Regions from separate parts of the Streptomyces sp. NPDC002580 genome, predicted to be linked through region 3. Evidence: riboswitches for the same ligand, from Rfam matches in the RefSeq annotation. Region 3 holds a riboswitch; each other region holds the start of a gene.

Region 1 (5,998 bases), on a different contig from region 3:
CGCCGTGCCCCCCGCTACGGTGTCCGCCCCGGCGGCTGCCGCAAATCACCGGGCTGCCCCGCCCCGCCCCGCCCGGGGGCGCCGCGGCTCAGCCGTTTTCCGTGCCCCGCCCTTGAATTCCGCCCTCGACACGCGCGAACGTTCGCGTATCGGCCACGAAAATAGCGCGCCGGAATTCCCGGAGCGCAGACAAAAGGGCATGCGGAATAAGCCCCCGGTCGAATATCTCTTTGTATACGGCGCCCTTGTTAATGCCGCTGACCCGTCATGTTTACGGGATGTTGCGAACTTCTCACACGTTCCGCCCGGTCTCCCCCGCCCGGAAAGCGGAGCCGGTGCGCGGACGTCGCACGCTCGGCGTGCAGGGCCGTGATCGCACGGGCCCGCTCACCGTCGCCGCGGGCGACCGCGTCCACGATGCCTCCGTGCTCCGCCCAGGACGCCGCGGGGTCGGCGGGCGCCTCCACCGCGTACATCCAGGCGATCTTGTGCCGCAGCTGGGCGAGCGTGGAGGTCAGCGCTGGGCTTCCGGAGGCCTGGGCGAGCGTCTCGTGGAACCAGCCTCCCAGCGAGCGCAGATCCTCGCTGTGCCCTCTCCTGGAACGCTCCTGGCCCAGCCTGACCAGACCCCGGAGCACCTTGAGGTGGGCCTCGGTGCGCCGCTGGGCGGCCTTCGCGGCGCCCAGCGGTTCCAGCAGCACGCGCATCTCCAGGAGGTCCGCGGCCTCCTGCTCGGTGGGTTCCGCGACGCACGCGCCCGCGTGCCGGCGGGTGACCACGAAGCCCTCGGCCTCCAGCGTGCGCAGCGCCTCGCGCACGGGGACGCGCGAGACGCCGTAGCGCCGCGCGAGCAGTTCCTCGGTCAGCCGGCCGCCACGCTCGTAGACACCGGCGACGATGTCGTCACGGATCGCCGTGCATACCGAGTGCGCCGGAATACGCATGACCGGACCTCCGCTTTAATCCCCGCGAAACGCCATCGATTGACGCTTGTTCAGCGACTCTATTGCAGCGGGCGGGAATTTCCGATGGCAGGCCTGAATCCATGGATATTTTTTGGACAGACCGACTCCGGAAACGACGATGCCCCGGCTCGGTGAGCCGGGGCATCGAAAGCGGTGAAGAAGCGGCGAAGCGGTCGTCAGAGGTTGACGCCGTGCGAGCGCAGGTACGCGACCGGGTTCATGTCCGAGCCGTACTCGGCGGTCGTACGAGCCTCGAAGTGGAGGTGCGGTCCGGTGGTGTTGCCGGTGTCCCCGGACAGTCCGATCTGCTGTCCCGGAGTGACCGTCTGGCCCACGGAGACACCGATGGACGACAGGTGGCCGTACATGGTGTACGTGCCGTCGTGCATCTTGATCACGACTTGATTGCCGTAGGCGCCACCGTCACCGGTCGTGACGATCGTGCCGGCACCCACCGCGTGGACCGGGGTACCGAGTCCGGCGTGGAAGTCGACGCCGGTGTGGCTGCCGGAGGACCAGAGGCTGCTGGTGGCCTCGTAGCCGGTGGAGACGTACGAACCGCTGATCGGCATGACGAAGGTGTTCAGGCGCTTGCGCTCGGCCTCGCGGGCGGCGCGCTCCTTGTCCGCGCGGGCCTTCGCCGCCTGTTCGGCGGCGTTCTTTCGGGCTTCCTGCATGGCCTGCTGCCGGGCGGCGGCCTCGTCGGCGGCCAGCCGCTGCGCGAACGCCTGGGCGTCGATCTGGTCCGCGACCGAGTCGCCGATGGTGACGGCCTGGGTCAGCCCGGTCCGCTCGACGGGGGACTCCGCGGCGAACGCGGGAGCGGCCAGGGTCCCGATGACGCCGGTGGTGGTGAGGGCCGCGACGCCGACGGCGCTCGTGGTGGTGCTGTGCGTCCGGCCAGGACGACGGTGCTTGCCGGTGCCACAGGAGAACGCCATGTAGGGGCTGATCCTTTCCTTCCCTCTCGCCTACCGGGTTAGCTGACGGGTTCGGAGCAGGAAGGTCTCCTACGGACCCCCTCCGGGGAGGGCGTCCGATTCACCCCAGGGACTACGTATGGGTCCCCGGCTCCCCTGGCTCGCGCCATGCGGGGACTCGGCGATGACTGTCCGGTTGCCGCGGGCGCGGCGCACTGCATGACGAACAGTCGGAACGAAGCTAAACGCGGTGTCTTTCGAACAACAAACAGATCACGGTTTTTGTAGCGCATCCCACACGACAGAAAGGCAACCTCCGTACCAATGCGGACATCTTGGGGGCGGTGGCCGAAAAATAAGGGGCCCAGGTGACTCATACGTCACCTGGGCCCCTCGGGTCGCGCGGGCCCTACTCGGCCGTCACCACGCTGACTTCACCGATCCCGAGAGCCTTGACGGGCTCCGCGATCTGCGCGGCGTCGCCCACCAGGACGGTCACCAGACGGTCCGTCGGGAAGGCGCTCACGGCGGCGGCGGTGGCCTCCACGGTGCCGGTGGCGGCCAGCTGCTGATACAGCGTCGCCTGGTAGTCGTCCGGCAGGTACTGCTCGACCTGGTCCGCGAGCGTGCTCGCGACAGCCGCAGCGGTCTCGAACTTGAGCGGCGCCACCCCCACCAGGTTCTGCACGGCGACGTCCCGCTCGGCGTCGGTCAGCCCCTCGGCCGCGAGGGTGCGCAGCACCTTCCACAGGTCGTCGAGCGCCGGACCGGTGTTCGGGGTGTCCACGGAGCCGCTGATGGCGAGCATCGCGACGCCGGTGCCGTCCGGCGCGGCGCGCAGGACCTGGCCGAAGGCCCGCACTCCGTAGGTGTAGCCCTTCTCCTCGCGCAGGACGCGGTCCAGGCGGGAGGTGAGCGTGCCGCCGAGGCAGTAGGTGCCCAGCACCTGCGCGGGCCACACACGGTCGTGCCGGTCGGCGCCGACCCGCCCGATGAGGATCTGCGTCTGGACCGCGCCGGGGCGGTCGACGATGATCACGCGGCCTGTGTCGTCTGCGCTCACCGGCGGCACCGGACGCGGCTCGGCGGGCGAACCGGTCCAGGAGCCGAGCGTGTCGCCGAGCAGCTCGTCGAGATCGACACCGGTCAGGTCGCCCACGACGACGGCGGTGGCCGTGGCGGGGCGTACGTGCCTCTCGTAGAAGGCGCGTACGGCCGTGGAGTCGATCTTCTGGACGGTCTCCTCGCTGCCCTGGCGCGGACGCGACATACGCGCGCTCGCCGGGAACAGTTCCTTGGAGAGCTCCTTGCCGGCACGACGGGCCGGGTTGGCCGTCTCGTGCGGGATCTCGTCCAGCCGGTTGCGCACCAGCCGCTCGACCTCGCTGTCCGCGAACGCGGGTGCCCGCAGGGCGTCGGAGAGCAGGCCGAGCGCCTTGGCCAGACGCGAGACGGGCACTTCGAGGGACAGACGTACGCCGGGGTGGTCGGCGTGCGCGTCGAGCGTGGCCCCGCAGCGCTCCAGCTCCGCGGCGAAGTCCTCGGCCGAGTGGTTGTCGGTGCCCTCGGAGAAGGCCCGCGCCATGATCGTGGCGATGCCGTCCAGACCCGCCGGCTCGGCCTCCAGGGGCGCTGCGAGGATCACCTCGACGGCCACCACCTGCTGACCGGGGCGATGGCAGCGCAGCACGGTCAGACCGTTGTCCAGGGTGCCGCGCTGGGGGGCCGGGAACGCCCAAGGCTTGGGCTGGCCGGCCTGGGGCTGCGGGTGGAAGTCCATGGGGGCGAGCTCGGTCACTTCGCCGCCTCCTCGTCGGTCTCGTCAGCGGCGTCGGTGGCTTCGGTGGCGGTGGGCTCGTAGACGAGCACCGCGCGGTTGTCGGGCCGCAGGCGAGCCTTGGCGATCTCCTGGACCTCCTTCGCGGTGACGTCCAGGACACGCTGCACGGCGGTCAGGGCGAGCTGGGGGTCGCCGAACAGGACGGCGTACCGGCACAGTTCGTCGGCGCGGCCGGCGACGGTGCCGAGCCGGTCCAGCCACTCGCGCTCCAACTGGGCCTGCGCGCGCTCCATCTCCTCGGCCGTGGGACCCTCCGCGGCGAACCGGGCGAGCTCCTCGTCGACGGCCGCCTCGATGACCGGGACCTCGACGTCACCGGACGTCTTCACGTCCAGCCACCCCAGGGAGGGCGCTCCGGCGAGCCGCAGCAGACCGAAGCCTGCCGCGACGGCCGTACGGTCGCGGCGCACCAGCCGGTTGTAGAGCCGGGAGGACTCACCGCCGCCGAGCACGGTCAGCGCCAGATCGGCCGCGTCGGCCGCGCGCGTGCCGTCCTCCGGGAGCCGGTAGGCGGCCATCAGGGCGCGCGCCGGGACCTCTTCCTCGACGACCTCGCGCAGCTGCTCACCGATGGTGTCGGGCAGCGAGCCGTCGCGCGGCGCGGGCTTGCCGTCGTGCCCGGGGATGGAGCCGAAGTACTTCTCGACCCAGGCCAGCGTCTGCTCCGGATCGATGTCCCCGACGACCGACAGAACCGCGTTGTTGGGCGCGTAGTAGGTGCGGAAGAACGCGCGGGCGTCCTCCAGGGTGGCCGCGTCCAGGTCCGCCATCGACCCGATCGGCGTGTGGTGGTACGGGTGGCCCTCGGGGTACGAGAGCGCGGTCAGCTTCTCGAACGCGGTGCCGTACGGGACGTTGTCGTACCGCTGCCGGCGCTCGTTCTTGACGACGTCGCGCTGGTTCTCCATGGACTCGTCGTCCAGCGCCGCGAGCAGCGAACCCATGCGGTCGGCCTCCAGCCAGAGGGCGAGCTCCAGCTGATGGGTCGGCATGGTCTCGAAGTAGTTGGTGCGCTCGAAGCTCGTCGTGCCGTTGAGGGAGCCGCCGGCCCCCTGGACGAGTTCGAAGTGACCGTTGCCGTGCACCTGTCCGGAGCCCTGGAACATCAGGTGCTCGAAGAGGTGGGCGAGTCCGGTCCGGCCCTTGACCTCGTGGCGCGAGCCGACGTCGTACCAGAGGCACACCGCCGCGACCGGGGTCAGATGGTCCTCGGAGAGCACCACGCGCAGGCCGTTGGCCAGGCGGTGCTCGGTCGCTGTCAGGCCGCCGGAGCCTGCCTCAGCTGTGGCCGTGTGACCCATGGGCATGTACGTCCCTTCGATCGCGGAACTGCGTCATTCCTGTCGGTCCTGCCACTGTATGCAAGCGTGCGGACAGCTGGCGAAGTTCCCGCACCTCGTACGCCGAGAGCGAGACTTGCACGTGTCCCTGACATATTGCCGAGAACCCTCCGAGCACCACCGCGCAGAGGCCCCGGGGCCGCCGGGCACCGGGCCCGAGGGCCGTTCGGAAGCGGTCTCCGCGGCGCCCGTGGAGCGTCCCTCGGAGGCGCTACGGACGGGTCGCGGTCCACGTTGTCAGTGGGGCGGTCCACAATGGTGCGCGTCAGAACCCGCTCATGCCCCGGCAGAGACTGTGAAGGAGCCGCAGCAGCGATGGCCCGCCGCAGCACGAAGACCCCGCCGCCCGACGACTCGTACGAGGAGAAGATCCTCGACATCGACGTCGTGGACGAGATGCAGGGCTCCTTCCTCGAATACGCGTACTCGGTCATCTACTCGCGAGCCCTGCCGGACGCCCGCGACGGCCTCAAGCCGGTGCACCGTCGCATCGTGTACCAGATGAACGAGATGGGCCTGCGCCCCGACCGCGGCTACGTGAAGTGCGCCCGCGTCGTCGGCGAGGTCATGGGTAAGCTCCACCCGCACGGTGACGCGTCGATCTACGACGCCCTGGTGCGGCTCGCGCAGCCCTTCTCCATGCGGGTGCCCCTGGTCGACGGCCACGGCAACTTCGGCTCGCTCGGCAACGACGACCCGCCGGCCGCGATGCGTTACACCGAAGCCCGGATGGCCGACGCGACGTCGTTGATGACCGAGTCGATCGACGAGGACACGGTCGACTTCACGCCCAACTACGACGGCCAGGAGCGGGAGCCTGTGGCCCTCCCGGCCGCCTTCCCGAACCTCCTGGTCAACGGCTCCTCGGGGATCGCCGTCGGCATGGCCACCAACATGCCGCCGCACAACCTCGGCGAGGTCATCGCCGCCGCG
Region 2 (5,998 bases), on a different contig from region 3:
CGGTCCGAGCGGGCCGGGGCGCCGGTCTTGATCTGACCGCAGTTCACGGCGACGGCGAGGTCGGCGATGGTGACGTCCTCGGTCTCGCCGGAGCGGTGGGACATCATGCACTTGAAGCCGTTGCGCTGGGCCATCTCGACGGCGTCCAGCGTCTCGGTCAGCGAGCCGATCTGGTTCACCTTGACGAGCAGGGCGTTCGCGGAGCCCTCCTCGATGCCGCGGGCCAGACGCTCCGGGTTGGTGACGAAGAGGTCGTCGCCGACGATCTGGACCTTGTCGCCCAGCTTGTCGGTGATGACCTTCCAGCCGGCCCAGTCGTCCTCGTACAGCGGGTCCTCGATGGAGACGAGCGGGTACGCGGAGACGAGCTCCTCGTAGTACTCGGTCATCTCGGCGGCCGAGCGGGACTTGCCCTCGAACTCGTACTTGCCGTCCTTGTAGAACTCGGACGCGGCGACGTCGAGCGCGAGCGCGATCTGCTCGCCGGGGACGTAACCGGCCTGCTTGATGGCCTCGAGGATGAGGTCCAGCGCGGCGCGGTTCGACTCCAGGTTCGGGGCGAAGCCGCCCTCGTCGCCGAGGCCGGTGGACAGGCCCTTGGTCTTCAGCACCTTCTTGAGGGTGTGGTAGACCTCGGCGCCCCAGCGCAGCGCCTCGGAGAAGGACTCCGCGCCGATCGGGGCGATCATGAACTCCTGGATGTCCACGTTCGAGTCGGCGTGCGACCCGCCGTTCAGGATGTTCATCATCGGAACGGGCAGCAGGTGCGCGTTCGGGCCGCCCAGGTAGCGGAAGAGCGGGAGGTCGGACGCCTCGGAAGCGGCGTGCGCGACGGCGAGCGAGACGCCGAGGATGGCGTTGGCGCCGAGCGAGCCCTTGTTGTCGGTGGCGTCCAGGTCGAACATCGCCTGGTCGATCAGGCGCTGCTCGGTGGCGTCGTAGCCGACGAGCTCCGGGCCGATCTGCTCGATGACGGCGAGGACGGCCTTCTCGACACCCTTGCCGAGGTAGCGGTTGGGGTCACCGTCGCGGAGCTCGATGGCCTCGAAGGCGCCGGTGGAAGCGCCGGACGGAACGGCGGCACGACCCGTGCTGCCGTCGTCGAGGCCGACCTCGACCTCGACCGTGGGGTTGCCTCGGGAGTCCAGGATTTCCCGGGCTACGACGACGTCGATGGACGGCACGAGCATCTCCTTATTGGGATGTGACGCGATTACGCGGGGCTCGGCAGCCCCGCGGGATGAGCCTAACCGGCCCAGGGGGATCGGCCAGCCGATCGACCACCCCTCGGGCAGAACTGAGAGTACATATTGTTCCTGAACTAAACAAAGAAGAAATGAAAAACCCCGCTCCGGTGCGTACGGGGGAGAACGCACCGGAGCGGGGAGCCCGGGGGAACGGGGGCCCTCACCGGGCCTTTCCCAAAAAGGCCCGGCCAGGGAGGGGAGAGCTGTCGCTCGGCCCGGAGAGGGCCGAGCGCCGCCGGGGAGGTGGTCGCCGTCCGCCGAAAGCGACCGTCACCGACCGGCGCGCCGCGGCACTCAGCCGAGGTGCAGCTGCTGGCCCGGGTAGATGAAGTCGGCGTCGGCGACGATGTCCTTGTTCAGCTTGAACAGCTTCTGCCAGCCGCCCTTGACGTGCTTCTTCTCGGCGATCGAGCTGAGGGTGTCACCCTTGACGACCTTGTACTCGCCGTCACCCTTCTTGACCTTCTTGCCGGTCGGGGTGGTGACGGTCTTCTGCGCGGCCGGGCGCTCCGCGGAACGGGAGACGGGCTGCTCCGTCGTCCGGGTGGCGGTGTCCTGCGAGGCGCTCGACGAGGAGGAGCCGGAGGGGGTCGACGGGGTCGAGGTGCCACCGGTGTACGCGGCGCTCGACAGGCCGACGCCGCAGGTCGGCCAGGCGCCCTTGCCCTGCCCGGCGAGGACCTTCTCGCCGATGGTGATCTGCTGCGACTTCGAGGCCTGGTCGGCGGTGGCGGCGTAGGCGGTGCCGCCGTACGCGGCCCACGTGGAGGCCGAGAACTGCAGGCCGCCGTAGTAGCCGTTGCCGGTGTTGATCGACCAGTTGCCGCCGGCCTCGCACTGGGCGACGGCGTCCCACTCGGAGGCGGTGGCCGCGGAGGCGTTGCCGGCCGCCATCAGCGGGGCGGCGATGGCGACGCCGGTGACGCCGGCGAGCGTGGCGACGCGGGTGGCCTTGTTCGGACGGCGGTGCTTGCCCTTGCCGGAAAACAGCATGGAGTGATCCCCTCACCGACGCCTGCGAGGTGAGCTGTCGGGTTCGGGCCGGTTGAGTTGCCCGGCCGCGTCCCCTCGGTCCTGGTCTCCAGGACGTCCGGCACGCGGCTTAACCCCAAGCCGTCCCCGGGTGTCTCTCAACTCCCGGACGCGGCGCTTACCTTGGGTCCCCCGCTCCTGCCTACGGCGCTTGACGCGACGAGTGTTCCCGTACGGCCGCTGGCAGGATTCGGCGTTGCGATCGTCGGGGCCCGCTGTGGCGAGCGGTCCGACCGTAAGCAGTCGATCGGCGGAATTTCAAAGACGATCAGGGCTTCTGAGACCCATCTCTCACTTCCGCCAAACCGGACATTCCACGGCGAATCGTGACGCGAACTCCCCCTACTGCTGGAGCGTTTCGACGGTGACGGCGATGCTCCGACCAGGCACGACGAGGCCGGGACCGGCGTCCGCGGCGTCCTCGTCGGCGGTGGACAGGTTGCCCCATCCGCTGTCGAGGAGAAGGGAGTCGGAGGAACCCGAGAGGCCGTCCGTGACGTACAGGTCGTCGAGGACGTCGCGCGAGGCGTGCCGACCGACGGCGACATCGCCTCGGCTGTCGGCCGCCCGCTCGGCGGCACTGTCGCCGCGGTGCCGCCCGGCACCGGTGCTCTCGTCGTCGGAAGCCCCCGAAGAGGCGCCCTTCTTGCCCGACTTGCCCGACTTGTCACCTTCGGTGGCCGTCTTGTCGGAGCTGTCGGAGCTCTGCGAAGCACTGGGTTCCGGAGTGGCGTCCGAGGAGTCACCCGAAGCGGACGAACCATAGGAAGGGGTCGAGTCGGGCTCGGTCGACAGACCGGACGACCCGTATCCGCCCGACTCGCTCCCGGCATCGCCCTCGACACCCGTGTCGACCTGGACGTCACCCGAGCTCGTACCGAGCCCGGAGAGCGGCCCGCAGGTCGGCCAGGCCGCGAGGCCCCGGTCGTCGAGCAGTCGCTCCGCGACGGCTATCTGCTGCGAGCGGCTGGCCTGGTCGGCCTGCGGGGCGTACTCGAGGCCGCCGTGCGCCTCCCAGTCGTCCTGGGACAGCTGAAGCCCGCCGTAGTACCCGTTCTCGCTGTCGGAGCTCCACGCACCGCCGCTCTCGCACTGCGCCACCCGGTCCCAGGTGTTCCCGTCGGCCGCGCTGGCACTCGACGCCGCGAGCAGCGGAATGGCGATGGCCGATCCGGCCACCCCCGCGGCGACGATGAGAGCAGGTGCCTGACGAGGGCGACGGTGACGGCCGTTCCCGGAGAGCATCTGGAAACCTTTCGCGTGACGGCGGGTGACTACGACGACTCCCACGAAGTGCTCGGTGCGGGTGTCGCGTTGATGGGTGAACGTAGTCGCACTCGATCACTTGTCACAAGTCGATGCAGTACAGATCACGTGAAGATCACAAAATTGATGGACCATCACGTTCCGGTAGCCGCGAGGGCACCCTTTCCGGTATTCGGAAGAAATCCTTCGGCGAAGGTGTCGAAGGGTCACCGATGCGCCGTTCAGGGCCTATTTGACCGGGGTGAACTCCACCGGAAGCGTGCGCAATCCACGCATAATCAGCCCTCCGCGCCAGCGCAGATCAGCCGAATCCACCCCAAGCCGAAGGTCGGGCAGGCGGTTGAGGAGCGTACCGATGGCGGTCTGCCCCTCCAGCCGGGCGAGCGGCGCACCCAGGCAGTAGTGGATGCCGTGCCCGTAGCCCACGTGCTGATTGTCACTCCGTGCGAGATCGAGCGTGTCCGGCCGCTCGAACCGTTCGGGGTCCCGGTCCGCGGCGGCGAGAACCACGAGCACGGGATCACCGGCCGAGATGACCTGCCCGCCGATCCGCACGTCCTCCGTCGCGAACCGCCAGGTGGCCAGTTCCACGGGCCCGTCGTAGCGCAGGAGTTCCTCCACACCGGTCTCGAGCAGCCCGCTCTCCCCGGCCGCGAGGGAGGCCTGGAGGCGGGCCCGCTGCCCGGGATGGGTCAGCAGGGCGTGCATCCCGTTGCCGATGAGATTGACCGTGGTCTCGAAACCGGCGAAGAGAAGGATGAAGGCCATCGCGGCGGCCTCGTTCTCCGTGAGGTGCTCACCGTGGTCCGAGGCCCGGATGAGCCCGGAGATCAGGTCCTCGCCGGGCTCGGGCACCGCGGTCAGCGCCTCGCGCTTGCGGTGGATGAGTTCGGCGAGATACCCGCGCATCTTCTTGACGGACCGGGCGACCCCGCCGCGCGGACCGCCACCGTGCCGGATCATCATCCCCGCCCAGTCCCGGAAGTCGTCCTGGTCCTCGCGCGGGACACCGAGCAGGTCGCAGATGGCGTAGATGGGGAGCGGGAACGCGAACTCGTGGATGAGATCGGCCGACCCCCTGGCCGCGAACCCGTCGATGAGCTGATCCGTCAACTCCTGCACCCGCGCCGCGAACTCGTTGACCCGCCGCGGTGTGAAGGCCTTGCTGACGAGCCGCCGCAGCCGGGTGTGGTCCGGCGGATCGATGTTCAGCAGATGCGTCATCAGGTCGGCCTTGCGCTCCCCGGGAATCCCGGTCCTGCCCCTCGCGTGCGCGGGTTCGTCGTGATGCGCGGGATTTTTGGACAACCGGGGATCGGCGAGCGTCTGCCTGGCGTCCGCGTACCGCGTCACGAGCCAGGCCTCCACCCCACTGGGCAGCCGCGTCCGGTGCACCGGCGCGTGCTCCCTGAGCCAGGCGTACGCCGGGTAGGGATCGGTGGCGAACTCCCAGGTGAAGAGTTCGGGGGCGGCGCTGGCGGGATCTTCGTGCTCGGTCACTCCCCGACGGTATCCGCAGCGGCCCGGCACTCCCCGGCCGACCGGCGATCGGGACACCCCCCGGGCCCACGACGGCCACGGGCAGCACCTCCGCCCGCTTCGCCCCAGGCTGTCCGGGCATGGCCGGCTGTTTGACCCGGCCGCTCGGCACGTCCCTACATTCACGCGGTGGACCCCGAAATACTCAGATCCAGCTTCGCGGTCGTGGAACGACGGGCCGAGTTCGCGGTCAAGTACTTCTACTCGCACCTGTTCCGCCACAACCCGGAACTGCGCCGGCTGTTCCCGGCCGACCTCCCGCAGGACATGGAACGGCAACGGGACCGGCTCTTCGCGGCACTCACCTTCGTCATGGACGGGCTGGAGGACCCCGGACTTCCCCGGTACCTACGGGACCTCGGACGGGACCACCGGAAGTACCTGGCCCAGCCCGAGCACTACGCGGCCGTGGGCGCGAGCCTGATCGCCGCGTTCGCGTTCGTCGCCGGCTCGGCCTGGAGCACCGAGACCGGGAAAGCCTGGTCCGAGGCGTACGCGACGATCACCCGGCTCATGCTCCAGGGCGCCTGGGAGGCCCGGCACCAGGGCGAGCCCCGCTGGTGGGACGCCGAGGTCGTCACCCGCACCCGGCACGGCGACGACCTCGTCGCCCTCACCCTGCGGCCACGACAGCGGCTCACCTACTCCCCCGGCCAGTACGTCAGCGTCAACATGCCCCGACTGCCGTGCGTCTGGCGCCCCTACTCCCTCGCCAACGCGCCCCGCGCCGACCGCACCGTCGACCTCCACATCAGCCGCGTCGACAACGGGGTGCTCTCCACCGCCCTCGTCCGGCAGACCCGCGTGGGCGACGTCCTGCGGCTGGGCGCACCCGGCGGCGGCCTCACCCTGCGGACACCGGCCGACCGCCCGCTCACCCTCATCGCCGCCGGCACGGGCTGGGCCCCGGTCAA
Region 3 (5,998 bases):
CCGTCCCTACGTCCTGTTGTCCGCCGCCGTGTCCCTCGACGGCTTCCTGGACGACACCGGTCCCGAGCGGTTGCTGCTGTCGGGCGCGGCCGACTTCGACCGGGTCGACGAGGTGCGGGCGTCCAGCGACGCGATCCTGGTGGGAGCGGGCACCCTGCGCACGGACAACCCACGGCTCCTGGTCAACTCCGCCGAACGACGTGCGGCCCGGGTCGCCGACGGCCGCCCCGAGTTCCCGCTGAAAGTCACCGTGAGCGGGTCCGGCGAACTCGACCCGCGGGCGCAGTTCTGGCACACGGGCGGTGAGAAGGCCGTCTACACGACGGACAAGGGCGCCCGGCGGGCGGCCGCCCTGCTGGGCGGCCTGGCCGGAGTCGACATCGTCCCGACCGGTCCCGAACTCGACTGGCGCGTGCTGCTGGAACACCTCCACGACGTACGCGGTGTGCGCCGCCTCATGGTCGAAGGGGGCGGCAAGGTCCACACCCAGCTCGTGCGGGAGGGCCTCGCCGACGAACTGCAGCTCGCCGTCGCCCCTCTCTTCGTCGGGCAGCCGGACGCGCCGCGGCTGTTCGGACCCGGGGCGTATCCCCCCGGCCGGCTGCGGCTGGTGGAGACGCGGCCGGTCGGGGACGTCGTCCTCATCCGGTACGTCCCCACCGCGCCGGGCACCGGCGAGGTCGCCTCCGCGGCCGACCGGCTGTGGCTGGAGGTCGCCTGCGACCTGGCGGCACTGTGCCCGCCCTCGGAGACCGCGTTCAGCGTGGGCGCCGTGGTGGTCGCGGCCGACGGGACCGAGCTGGCCCGGGGGCACTCCCGCGAGGGGGGCGACCCCGTCGTGCACGCCGAGGAGGCCGCCCTCGCCAAGATCGACCCGGCCGAGACGCGGTTGTCCGGCGCCACCGTCTACAGCAGCCTGGAGCCGTGCGCCCGCCGCGCCTCCCGGCCCGCGCCGTGCGCCCGGCTCATCCTCGACGCCGGTGTGCGCCGGGTCGTCACGGCCTGGCGCGAGCCGGACACGTTCGTCGCGGACGCCGACGGGAACGGGCTCCTCGCCGAGGCGGGCGCGGACGTCGTCGTCCTCCCCGAGTGCGCGGAGCGCGCCGAGGCCCCCAACCGGCATCTGCGGGGCGGGGCCCCGGAGCGTGCGTCGGGGGACGGCCTGTCCTAGTCGCGTCGCCCGCCGAGCTCCCGCCGGTCGCCGGTCGCCCTGTACGGGCGCCGGATGCCGGGCGGGGCGGACGGCGGGGGCGCCCGCGGCCGCTGCTGGAGGGGCGCGAATCGGCGCGTGTGAATCGGGTCCCGCGAATGGCGTACACTGGTTTCAACGACGCGGGGTGGAGCAGCTCGGTAGCTCGCTGGGCTCATAACCCAGAGGTCGCAGGTTCAAATCCTGTCCCCGCTACTGAAGGCCAAGGGCCGGAACTCGGATTCACGAGTTCCGGCCCTTGGTGTTTGTCCGGAAGTCGGTTCCCGGAGCCCGATCTCCGTTCGCCGCCGTCCCCCGGTCGGGCCACACCGGTCGCCCGCGGCCTCCCCTCCGGGTCTGCTGGACGAGTGGGGCAGCCAGGAGGCGAGCAGCGGACCGGGGAACTCCCCGACCGGACCGGCGGACGGCCGGCCGGTGCCCCCGGGCCGGGAGCCGTCCCGCCGACCGGACCGGCGGGCACGACGTCCCGCAGGATCTGGCTCGCGCGTACGGGCGTCCGGGTCCTGCCCGCCCTGCTGGTCGTCGCCGGATTCCTCTACGACTACTTCACTCCCTCGGCGTTCACCGCGGCCCCGCTCTTCACCGCCGCGCCGCTGGTCGCCGCGCCCCTGTACTCGCTGCGCGGCACCGTCCTCACCGGCGCCCTCGCCGTCGGCGCCGTGCTCGTCGTCCACCTCGTGCTCGGCATCGTCACGCAGGTCGACGCGGTCACCGAACTCGTCACCGTGGCGACGGCCGCCGTCCTCGCGGTCCTCATCAACATCCTCGTCCGGCGCGGTGACGAACGGCTGGCCTCCGTCCGGGAGATCGCCGAGTTCGCGCAGCGCGCCGTGCTGCCCGAGCCCGACGCGCGGATCGGCGGTCTCGACGTCGCGGCGCGGTACGAGGCGGCGCAGGCGGACGCGTCCATCGGCGGTGACCTGTACGCGGCGCAGGACTCCCCGCACGGCGTACGGCTGGTCGTCGGCGACGTGTGCGGGAAGGGGATGACCGCGGTGGCCGCCGTCGCGGTGGTGATCGGCGCGTTCCGGGAGGCGGCCGAACAGGAGGCGACCCTGGAGGCCGTCGCGCGGCGACTGGAGCGGGCGCTGACCCGGGAGGGCACCCGGCGCGACAGCGTCGACGTGTTCGAGGGGTTCACCACCGCGGTCCTCGCGGAGATCCCGTACGACGAGGACGTCGTGCGCGTCGTCAACCGCGGCCATCCGCCGCCCCTGCTCCTGCACCCCGACGGGACCCTCGTCACGCTCTCGACCGAACCCTTCGCGCTGCCCCTCGGGATGGGCGCGCTGGGCACCTGGCCCGACCGCGCGACGCCCGCCCCGTTTCCGCGCGGGACGACTTTGCTCCTCCACACCGACGGACTGTCCGAGGCCCGTGACCGGGACGGGGAGTTCTACGATCCGGCCGCGCGGCTGGCCGGCCGGACCTTTCCCGGTCCGGACGTCGTGCTGAGCGTCCTCGCCGAGGAGGTCCGCCGGCACACGGGCGGTGCCCTGTCGGACGACATGGCGCTGCTCGCCGTCCGGCGCTCCTGAGACGGGCTCGCCCGGGATGCCGGGACCGCTCGGGCGCCCCGCCGGGCAGGGCGCGCACGGCTCACCACGCCGCTGTCACGAGGAGTGACCGGACCGTACCCCTCCGCGCAACAACTGACGCGCTGTCAAATAAATTCATTGGGGCGGCGCGTGGTCAACTCGCCCGTTTTTCATCGTTCATGACCCCAAAGTCCTGGCCGAACGGCGTTAATGATCAGTCAGAACAGCTTGGAATCCGGTACCGGAGTCTATTAACGTTCGATAACGCAGCGCGGTCGTCCCAGCCGTCACAAGCGACGGCTCCGTGCGCACGCGTCGAATCCCGAAAGGGAACCGGGGAACCACTAATTTGGGGTGAATCGAGCGTCTCGCGCCGTGGAAACACGGTCGCCTCACGCGCGTAGGAGACCTTCCTGCTCCGAACCCGTCAGCTAACCCGGTAGACGAGAAGGAAGGAAAGGAGTGCGCCAGGTGGCGTCCGACCGGCCCGCTCAGCCAACCTCGTCACCGCCGAGTGACACGCACACCTTCGGCTACTCCTCCGGCAAGGACGAGGGTCCCTGGGAGGAATGGAATCCCACCGAGGACTCCCTCGCTCCCGTCCGCGGCCGGCACCGTGTGGGCAAGCAGCGCGGTGGGGGACTCGCCCGCAGCTCCACGGTCCTCGGTGTCGGGGTCATCGCCGCCGTCGGCGCGGGTGGCATGGCCACCGCCGCACCCGGCAAGGCGCCCGTCTCGATCTCGCTGCCCGACCTGTCGTCGGTCACCGACTCCGCCAAGGCCCTGATATCGGACGGCGGATCCAGTACTCCCCAGGGTTCCACGACCCCGCTCACGACCGCCGGTCTGACCCACGCCGACACGGCCGACGGAGCCACCGACGCCGGTGAGGCGCTGCGCTCCCGCATCATGCAGCAGGCCGAGTCGCAGCAGAACCAGGTCGACAGCGCCAAGCAGCAGGCGGCCCAGACCGCCGCCGCGAAGAAGGCCGTCGCGCTCGCCACCGAGCAGCAGGACGCCGCCGAGGCCAAGGAAGCCGCCGCGAAGCAGAAGGCGGAGGACGAGGCCAAGGCGAAGATCGAGGCCGCGCGCCTCGCCGAACTCGCCAAGAGCTACACGCTGCCGACCTCCTCGTACACCCTGACCTCGACCTTCGGCGAGGCCGGTGCCCTGTGGTCCTCCGGCTACCACACCGGTCTCGACTTCGCGGCGCCCACCGGCACGCTCATCAAGGCGGTCCACAGCGGCACCATCACCGAGGCCGGCTGGGCCGGGTCGTACGGCTACCGCACGATCCTCACCCTCGACGACGGTACGGAGCTGTGGTTCTGCCACCAGTCGTCGATCAGCGCCAGCGTGGGCCAGAAGGTCGCCACCGGTGATGTCATCGGACGCGTCGGCGCCACGGGCAACGTCACCGGAGCGCACCTCCACCTCGAGGTCCACGCCGGTGGTGCCGCCACCGGGATCGACCCGATGGCGTGGCTCCAGAGCAAGGGCCTCAACCCCTGACCCGTACGGACCGCCGCGTTCGTACGGAGTCCCGGCCTCTGGTGCGGTCCTGACCTCGTACCGGTGCTGACGCTCCGAGGGCTCCCGGCCGTACGGCCCCGATGCCCGCGGATCCCGGTCGGCGCGGACCGGGACGTACGGTCGTCGGCCCCGCACGTCCCCTGTTCTCCGGCGGTCCTGACGGCATCCCCCTCCCGACGTCAGGGCCGCCGGTCCGCCGCCGGCCCGGGGCGGCGAAGGCGTACGCGAACCATCGGTCCGCCCAACTGATTGCGGAATACATCAATTCGGTGCCGGGTTGATTCCGGCATGACTTCTCTTCGCAAGCTCGGCGCCTCCGACCTCGAGGTCTTTCCCCTCTCCCTCGGCGGCAACGTCTTCGGCTGGACCGCCGACGAGACCCGTTCCTTCGCCGTGCTCGACGCCTACGCGGCCGCGGGCGGCAACTTCCTCGACACGGCCGACTCCTACTCGGCGTGGGCCGGGGGCAACCAGGGCGGCGAGTCCGAGACGGTCATCGGCAGGTGGCTGAAGTCGCGCGGCAACCGCGCGGACATCGTGGTGGCCACCAAGGTCAGCCAGCACCCCGAGTACCCGGGGCTGTCCGGGGCCAACATCAAGGCGGCGGCGGATGCTTCGCTGCGCCGCCTGGGCACCGACCACATCGACCTCTACTACACGCACTTCGACAAGCCGGACGTGCCGGTCGACGAGATCATCGGCGCCCTCGACGAACTGGTCAGGGCCGGCAAGGTGCGGTACATCGCGGCCTCCAACATCTCGCCCGAGCGGCTCCAGGAGTCCCTCGACCTCTCCGACCGTGAGGGCCTCGCGCGGTACGTCGCGCTCCAGCCGCACTACAACCTGGTCTCGCGCGACACCTACGAGGGTGCCCTCCAGGACATCGCCTCCCGGGCCGGCCTGGCCGCCGTCCCCTATTACGGCCTCGCCTCCGGTTTCCTCACCGGCAAGTACCGGCCGGGCACGACGGTCGACTCGGCCCGGGCCGCGGGCGCGGCCAAGCACCTCGACACGGAACGCGGACCGCGAGTCCTCGCCGCGCTCGACGAGGTGGCCGAGGCCCACGGCGTCGCGGTCCCGACGGTCGCCCTCGCCTGGCTGGCCGCCCGGCCCACCGTCGCCGCGCCGATCGCCTCGGCCCGGACGGTGGAACAACTCCCGGCGCTGCTGGGGGTCGCGGACCTGGTCCTGGCCGACGAGGAGCTGACCCGGTTGTCCCGCGCGTCGGCCTGACCGGCGCGGCCACGTGGATGCCGGGCCCCGGTCGTGCCGGCTCCCGGTGGCGCGGGTGACAGGGCGGTGCCGTGGTTACGAGCGGTACGGGCCGTACGCGGGGTACGGCGTCGGGGGCCCGTACGGCTGGGCCTGGGCCGGGGCCTGCGGGTAGGCGTACGGCTGCGGGGCGCCGTACCCGTACATGGGGGGCGGCACGAGGATCGGTGCCGTGACGTGGGCCGCGTGGGCGAGGGCCGGCCGGGCGATCTCCCGGCGCCGCCACAGCTCGCCCAGCAACTCGCGCTCCCGTACGGCGAAATCGGCGCCCGCGCGGCCGAGGCGCCCCCGGTGGCGCAGGAACGCCAGCGAGGTCGCGTACGCCTCGTACTCCGCCACCGAGCGGGCCGCGGGCTTTCCGAGGTGGTGGCCGGCGTACTCGCGGGCGAGCCGCCGCGCCCGCATCGAGCCGAGGGCCCACGGCTCGGTCACGCCCAGCCACCCG

What was found. A riboswitch is a leader RNA that binds a small molecule or an ion and turns the genes downstream of it on or off. The one in region 3 is predicted to bind cyclic di-AMP.
Region 1: linked by a shared signal. The riboswitch ahead of ACFYW7_RS33245 (M23 family metallopeptidase) and the one ahead of ACFYW7_RS11005 (M23 family metallopeptidase) in region 3 are both predicted to bind cyclic di-AMP.
Region 2: linked by a shared signal. The riboswitch ahead of ACFYW7_RS17220 (transglycosylase family protein) and the one ahead of ACFYW7_RS11005 (M23 family metallopeptidase) in region 3 are both predicted to bind cyclic di-AMP.

The regions. Positions count from the first base shown of each region.
Region 1 covers NZ_JBIAQZ010000013.1:58,477-64,474, forward strand. The annotation lists gene ACFYW7_RS33240 (GntR family transcriptional regulator) at 249-944, opposite strand; gene ACFYW7_RS33245 (M23 family metallopeptidase) at 1,142-1,906, opposite strand; cyclic di-AMP (ydaO/yuaA leader) riboswitch at 1,919-2,079, opposite strand; gene ACFYW7_RS33250 (M16 family metallopeptidase) at 2,295-3,683, opposite strand; gene ACFYW7_RS33255 (M16 family metallopeptidase) at 3,680-5,026, opposite strand; gene ACFYW7_RS33260 (DNA topoisomerase (ATP-hydrolyzing) subunit A) at 5,381-5,998, shown strand, end outside.
Region 2 covers NZ_JBIAQZ010000005.1:98,960-104,957, forward strand. The annotation lists gene eno (phosphopyruvate hydratase) at 1-1,190, opposite strand, end outside; gene ACFYW7_RS17220 (transglycosylase family protein) at 1,542-2,240, opposite strand; cyclic di-AMP (ydaO/yuaA leader) riboswitch at 2,245-2,439, opposite strand; gene ACFYW7_RS17225 (transglycosylase family protein) at 2,622-3,524, opposite strand; gene ACFYW7_RS17230 (cytochrome P450) at 3,774-5,045, opposite strand; gene ACFYW7_RS17235 (globin domain-containing protein) at 5,214-5,998, shown strand, end outside.
Region 3 covers NZ_JBIAQZ010000003.1:22,066-28,063, reverse strand. The annotation lists gene ACFYW7_RS11020 (dihydrofolate reductase family protein) at 1-1,171, shown strand, start outside; tRNA gene ACFYW7_RS11015 (tRNA-Met) at 1,332-1,405, shown strand; gene ACFYW7_RS11010 (PP2C family protein-serine/threonine phosphatase) at 1,558-2,748, shown strand; cyclic di-AMP (ydaO/yuaA leader) riboswitch at 3,052-3,209, shown strand; gene ACFYW7_RS11005 (M23 family metallopeptidase) at 3,220-4,260, shown strand; gene ACFYW7_RS11000 (aldo/keto reductase) at 4,570-5,514, shown strand; gene ACFYW7_RS10995 (PrsW family glutamic-type intramembrane protease) at 5,590-5,998, opposite strand, start outside.